Regions from separate parts of the Afipia sp. GW822-FHT03D08 genome, predicted to be linked through region 2. Evidence: predicted binding sites of a transcription regulator. Region 2 holds the regulator's gene; the other holds the start of a gene.
What was found. The regulator PhoB, encoded in region 2, activates phosphate uptake and scavenging genes when phosphate is short. The targets are predictions, from matches to a motif close to TGTCATNNANCTGTCAT.
Positions count from the first base shown of each region.

Region 1 (3,523 bases), on a different contig from region 2:
GCAGCGGCTTGCCCGAGTACGCATCGTACCCAAGCAGGTCCGCGCCGAAGCGATAAAGCGCATTCTGCGCCGATGGCACAAAGTAGATGGCGTAACGGGGGTGTTGCGGCATGCGGTCCTGAGTAGCCGCTCGCTCAGGCCGGTTCAACCCTGCGTAAGGCGGGTGCTGCCGACAAAAGCCGCTGTGGTTCGGTCAAATGAACCATATGGCCACCGGCAATCGCCGCGACGACGCGAGGCCTGAGCGGCTCCTGCGCATCGACAAGAATGATGTCGGCTCGCTTTCCGGTCGCGATCTGGCCGCGATCACGCAAGCCTGTGGCCGCCGCGGGAGCATTGGAGATCAGCGCCCAGGCTTGTGGCAGAGGCAGGATGTTGTCTGCGGCCAACAGGAACGCCGCGAGCAGTGGTGCAGGGTAGTAATAGTCAGAAGCCAGAATCGAACACAGGCCTTTGCTCACCATATCGGCCGCGCTGGTCCAGCCGGTATGGCTGCCCCCGCGGACGACGTTCGGCGCTCCGAACACGGTGAAGTCGCCGGCCTCGATCGCTGCGCGCGCGGTTTCCTCATTGATCGGGAACTCGGCGATGTCGATTCCCATCGTCCGGAAACCAGCGCGCTGATCCGGCGATTCATCGTCATGAGACAGCAACGGGATGCCGTGGTCGCGGCCAATGGAGGCAAGCCGTGCAATCGAATCCGGCACGTCGCTGGTTCGGGCCATGACCCGCTCGACCAGTGTGTCGAATTGACTTTCAGTGAGACCTGATCGTTCCACCATACGAGCGCGCTTCTTCGGGTTATTCATCGACGCGGCTGTCATATGCATGTGATCGTTGAAGGCGAGGAGATCGACACGTCCAGCGGCCATCCACTCGGCAATGGTTGGTTCGGCATCGAGATTGAACGTCTCCTGCCGCAGATGAAAGCGGGTATCTGCGGCGAGCCGGGGCCGCATGCCTTCGATGGCATCGAGTAGCCGGTGCGCGTTTTCGGTTCCGCGCAGGCCGGGTTCCCAGGACCATGTGGTGGCATGGAAGACAGTGGTGATGCCGTTGGCAATCGCCTGGCGGTCGCTGTCGACAAGTGCGACATCGATCGGGAAGTCGACGCCGGGACGCGGCATCATCTGGCGCTCGAACGCGTCACCATGCATGTCGACAATGCCGGGAAGAGCAATGAGGCCATTACTATTGAAGCGCAGGGAAGCTGCGCCACTGCGGGACGTTATCTCAGCGATCCTTCCGCCCACAACGTGAATGGATGCATCGACAAGATCGTTTCCAACCAGCGCTTCGCCGCCTTCAATCAAGATGTCCGTCATGTGCCAACTGCTTTCAAAACCAGATCCGGGGATGCGTTATGGCGGTATTTCTCGACGAAGGCTTCGACCGGCAGATTCCTGAAATCAGGTAATGCGGTGCGTAGGCGCTCGTGGTCCCAATCCCACCATGCCAGCGTCATCAGCTCATCTGCGATGCGCTCCGGAAACCGCCGCCGGATCGGCCTAGCGGGATTTCCCCCGACAATCGTATAGGCCGGCACGTCCTTCGTGACGACAGCACCGGCTGCGACCACGGCACCGGTGCCGATGTTGCGGCCCGGAAGCACAATGGCGCCGTGTCCAATCCAGACGTCATGACCGAATGTCACATGGTGACTGCGCCGCCAGGCGAAGAACTCGGATTCATCTGCCTCGCCGGGAAAGTAGGCGCTCGCGCGATAAGAGAAGTGCGCTTGCGACGCGCGATGCATCGGATGATTGCCGGGATTGATTCGCGTCATCGCAGCGATCGAGCAGAACTTCCCGATGGTGGCGTAGGCGATCTGACTGTCATTCACGACGTAGGAATAATCGCCGAGCGTGACCTCGTGCAGGACGGTGCGCGCGCCAATTTCGCAATAAGCGCCGGCGCTGCTGTCACGCAGGTTCGCGGTCGGATCGATAAGCGGTTGTGCGGACAGCTGGCCGGCCATGAATGTCTATTCTCGATACGGATTTTTCCCGGTGAATGCCGGTGCATTGGACGTGAGGTCAACATCTCTTCATGACGTTTCATGACGGCATCGTGAAGTTTGGATGACAAGGGCTTTTCGTCACAGCATACGCGATTTCGGGGGAGTGCAACCGCCGCAGGCGGATGTGTCACACAACTGTAGGAAACCCACGCTAGCGAGGAATGAACTTACTGAGACGGAGTTGGCACATGCTTGAGGTAGACGGATTAACGTGCCGGTTTGGCGCGAAGACGGCCGTCGACAATGCCTCGTTCTCGGTTCAGCCGGGATGCTTCGTCGGCGTGATTGGCCGTTCGGGCGCAGGAAAATCGACGCTGCTGCGAATGATCAACCGGCTGGAGAAGCCGACCGGTGGACGAATTATGTTCGAAGGCGTGGACGTGACCGCCTTGCAGGGCCGTGATCTGCGCCGCTGGCGTGCGCGCTCGGCAATGATCTTCCAGCAATTCAATCTGGTCGGGCGGCTCGATGTCCTGACCAATGTCCTGATGGGGCGTCTTGCGGGCGTGCCCCAGTGGCGATCGCTGATTCAGCTCTGGCCGCAGGACGACAAGGCCATTGCGATTTCCGCTCTCGAGCAATTCGACATGATGCCGATGGCTGCGCAGCGCGCCGACCAGCTTTCCGGCGGCCAGCAGCAGCGCGTGGCGATTGCCCGGGCGCTGGTCCAGCAGCCTGACATTATTTTGGCGGACGAGCCGATTGCGTCGCTCGATCCGCGTAACACCCGGATCGTGATGGATGCGCTGCTGCGTATCAACAAGCATTTCGGCATCATGGTGATCTGCAACCTTCACTCGCTCGATCTGGCGCGGACATACTGCGACCGCCTGATCGGCATGTCCGCCGGGCGTATCGTGTTCGACGGAGTCCCTGCTGCACTCACCGACACGATCGCGCGCGAGCTCTACGATCTTGAGGCTGGCGAAGTGATGGACGAGACTCCGGGCTTTGCGCCCGGAACTCTCGCGCCGGCTTTCGGAACTGCCGCGGTTGCATAAGCGTGCCGATGTCGTGAAGCAGTCTTCGGATTGCGGCATGCTTTGAGTCATCGAATTCGACCTGAACCTTGCGATAACCGACCATACAGAGGACACCATGATCAATCGCCGTATCGTCATTGTGGGTGCTGCTGCGTTCGCCTTCAGCGCCACCGCTGCGTCCGCCCAGGACTGGAAGACCAAGTATCCCGAACTTACTTTCGCAGTTGTTCCTGCTGAGAACGCGTCCGGCGTTACCGAGCGCTGGGCGCCCTTCATTTCCTACCTGAGCAAGGAACTTGGCGTGAAGGTGAACCTCCGCATCGCCAATGACTACGCTGCGGTGATCGAAGGACAGCGCACCGGAACCATCCATGTTGCCAGCTACGGCTCGGCGTCGTTCGCCCGCGCGCGTCTCACAGGTGTGCATACCGACGCGTTCGCACATGACCGAAACATCGACGGCACCACCGGCTACTATTCGATGTTCTTCGTGCTGGCGAAGAGCCCTTACAAGAGCATC
Region 1 is NZ_JBXANK010000001.1:177,148-180,670, forward strand. Features, by position in the region: gene AC1RM7_RS00795 (DUF1045 domain-containing protein) at 1-112, opposite strand, end outside; gene AC1RM7_RS00800 (alpha-D-ribose 1-methylphosphonate 5-triphosphate diphosphatase) at 135-1,325, opposite strand; gene AC1RM7_RS00805 (LbetaH domain-containing protein) at 1,322-1,978, opposite strand; gene phnC (phosphonate ABC transporter ATP-binding protein) at 2,209-3,021, shown strand; gene phnD (phosphonate ABC transporter substrate-binding protein) at 3,119-3,523, shown strand, end outside.
Region 1: the regulator PhoB is predicted to act here: its motif matches at 2,071-2,087, upstream of phnC (phosphonate ABC transporter ATP-binding protein).

Region 2 (3,523 bases):
TTCTCGGCGCTGGCCGGCACGCTGGCGCTTGCGGTGATCGTGATCCCGGTCGTGGTGCGCACCACCGAAGACATGCTTGGTCTCGTGCCCAATCCGCTGCGTGAAGCAGCATCTGCACTCGGTCTTCCGCGTTCGCTCGTCATTAAGCGTATCGCTTATCGCGCTGCGCGCGCCGGCCTCATCACCGGCGTCCTGCTGGCGACGGCACGCGTTGCTGGCGAAACCGCCCCGCTGCTGTTCACCGCGCTAAGCAACCAGTTCTTCAGTCTCGATCTGACCAAGACGATGGCGAACCTGCCGGTCACCATCAACAACTTCGTCCAAAGCCCCTACGACTACTGGAAACAGCTCGCATGGACCGGGGCTTTGCTTATCACCTTGACCGTACTTGCCCTTAACATTGGCGCGCGCATTCTCGGCGCCGAGAGGACATCGAAATGAACGAGCAGCTTTCTGTCAGCGTAGATCTTTCCCGCAGCCCCGTACCGGGTGGTATTGGCCGGCTTGATGCGCGGCCCAAGGTGACCGCGCGAGATCTGAATTTCTATTATGGCGAGCACCACGCCCTGAAGAGCATCAATCTTGTTCTCGGCGAGAACCGCGTGACCGCCTTCATCGGTCCGTCAGGCTGTGGCAAGTCGACATTGCTGCGCATCTTCAATCGCATGTATGACCTTTATCCCGGTCAGCGAGCGGTCGGCCAGTTGATGCTGGACTCGACCAATATTCTCGATCCGAAACTGGACCTGAATTTGCTGCGCGCCAGGATCGGTATGGTGTTCCAGAAGCCGACCCCGTTCCCGATGACGATCTATGAGAATATCGCGTTCGGTATCCGGCTCTATGAAAAGATTTCGAAGTCCGAAATGGACGGCCGCGTCGAGGCCGCGTTGAAGGGCGGCGCGCTCTGGAACGAGGTCAAGGACAAGCTGAACGCCAGCGGCCTCAGTCTGTCCGGCGGCCAGCAGCAGCGCCTGTGCATCGCACGCACTGTCGCCGTCCGTCCTGAGGTCATCCTGTTCGACGAACCTTGCTCGGCGCTCGATCCGATCTCGACCGCCAAGGTCGAAGAACTGATCCAGGAACTCAAGGAGGACTACACGATCGCCATCGTGACGCATAATATGCAGCAGGCGGCGCGTGTGTCTGACAAGACAGCGTTCATGTATCTTGGTGAGCTGGTCGAGTTCGACGATACCAACAAGATATTCACTTCGCCGACCGACCGGCGCACACAAGATTACATCACCGGCCGCTTCGGCTGACGCGCATTCGCGGGAGAAAACATATCATGGCTTCAGATCATACCGCCAAAGCGTTCGACGACGACCTTCAGGAACTCAACCGGCTCGTGGCCGAGATGGGCGGACTGGCAGAACGGCAGATCGTCGATTCCGTCGATGCGTTGATCCGGCGCGACGTCGCGCTGGGCAAGCGCGTTGTCGCGGCCGACCTCGAGATCGATAAACTGCAGCACTTGATCGAGGAACGCGCGGTGCTGACGATCGCTCGCCGCCAGCCGATGGCGGTCGATCTGCGTGAAATCGTCAGTTCGATGCGCGTTGCCACCGATCTGGAGCGCATCGGCGACCTGTCGAAGAACATCGGCAAGCGCGTCGCAGCGCTCGACAGCGATTTCCATCCGCTGAAGCTGATCCGTGGCCTTGAACACATGACCGACCTCGTTCAGTCGCAAGTCAAGTCGGTGCTCGATGCATATGCGGCGCACGATCTGCCTGCCGCGATGACCGTCTGGAAGGGCGACGAAGAGGTCGATGCAATCTGCACGTCCCTGTTCCGCGAGCTTCTGACCTATATGATGGAAGACCCGCGCAATATCGGTTTCTGTATTCACTTGATGTTCTGCGCCAAGAATATTGAACGGATCGGCGACCATGCGACCAACATCGCCGAGACGGTTTTCTACATGATCGAAGGCCAGCAGATGCTCGATCAGCGCCCGAAGGGCGACATGACGAACTTTGCAACGGCCGCGTCAGGCAGTTAATTTGTAAGACGAACTAAAGGACTTGAAATGAGCGCCCGAATTCTTGTGGTCGAGGACGAAGAGGCGTTGACCACGCTGCTTCGCTACAACCTGGATGCCGAGGGCTACGACGTCGAGACGGTTGCCCGCGGCGACGATGCGGACACCCGGCTCAAGGAACATGTTCCCGATCTCATCGTGCTCGACTGGATGCTTCCAGGCCTGTCCGGGATCGAGCTTTGCCGCCGGTTGCGTGCACGACCCGAGACCAAGCAGATTCCGATTATCATGCTGACCGCGCGCGGCGAGGAAAGCGAAAGGGTGAGGGGCCTTGCGACCGGAGCGGACGACTATATCGTCAAACCGTTCTCGGTGCCGGAACTGCTGGCGCGTGTGAAGGGTCTGCTGCGGCGCGCAAGTCCCGAACGCCTCGCGACCGTTCTCGCCTTTGGCGACATCGAACTAGATCGTGACCGGCGGCGCGTTGCCCGTTCTGGCCGCCCGATCGACTTGGGCCCGACCGAATACCGGCTTCTGGAGTTCTTCCTGGAACACCCGGGGCGTGTGTTCAGCCGCGAGCAGCTGCTCGATGGCGTGTGGGGCCGTGACATCTATATCGACGAGCGCACGGTGGACGTACACATCGGCCGTCTCAGGAAGCTGCTGAATCTTGGGCGCGAGTCGGATCCGATCCGCACGGTTCGTGGCGCGGGCTACGCGCTTGACGATCGCTTCGCCAAGGCTGATTCGCAAAACTGAGTCGCAAGTTGCCTGACCTTCACCTCGCATAAGCAGGGTGTTGGTCATCGGCAGCGACGTGCCTCACACAGGGTTGACGACGTCGCCGTCTTCCTTGACGAACCTGCCTATGTGCGGATTTGGCAGAACGTCAAGCACAGCCTCCGAGGGCCGGCACAGCTTGACGCCCTTAGGTGTCACGACGATCGGCCGATTGATCAGGATTGGGTGTGCGAGCATCTGATCGATCAGATCATCATCTGTCCATTTCGGATCGCCGAGCCCAAGCTCGGCATAGGGTGTGCCCTTCTCGCGCAAAAGCGAGTGCACAGAAACTCCCATCGCCGCAATGAGCTCGATCAGTTCTGAGCGGGTGGGCGGCTGCTTCAGATACTCGATAATTGTGGGCTCGATGCCGCTTTGCCGGATCATTGCCAGCGTGTTGCGGGACGTTCCGCAATCCGGGTTGTGATAGATGGTGACGTTCATGGCTGCATCCGTCTTTTAACCAGGCCAATCCGGTTTTCGACCGCTCAAGCCTTGTACGTTGACGGCCGGAATGCGTCGAGTCCGGGCCTTGCGCTTGCTTGTTTTATAGAGCCTCCAAGTCTACGCTCGCCGCGCTAACGTCGTTTGGGATGCAGGAATCGATGAGGCCGAGGCTAGCCGATGTTGCACGTATGGCGGGGGTCGACGTATCCACCGCTTCACGGGTGCTGCGCGGCGAGGAGAGCCAGCGCATTCGTCCAGAGACGCGAGAGCGGATTCTCGAAAGCGCTCGTAGTCTGGATTATTCAC
Region 2 is NZ_JBXANK010000002.1:586,529-590,051, reverse strand. Features, by position in the region: gene pstA (phosphate ABC transporter permease PstA) at 1-441, shown strand, start outside; gene pstB (phosphate ABC transporter ATP-binding protein PstB) at 438-1,265, shown strand; gene phoU (phosphate signaling complex protein PhoU) at 1,292-2,008, shown strand; gene phoB (phosphate regulon transcriptional regulator PhoB) at 2,036-2,746, shown strand; gene arsC (arsenate reductase (glutaredoxin)) at 2,810-3,214, opposite strand; gene AC1RM7_RS17690 (LacI family DNA-binding transcriptional regulator) at 3,364-3,523, shown strand, end outside.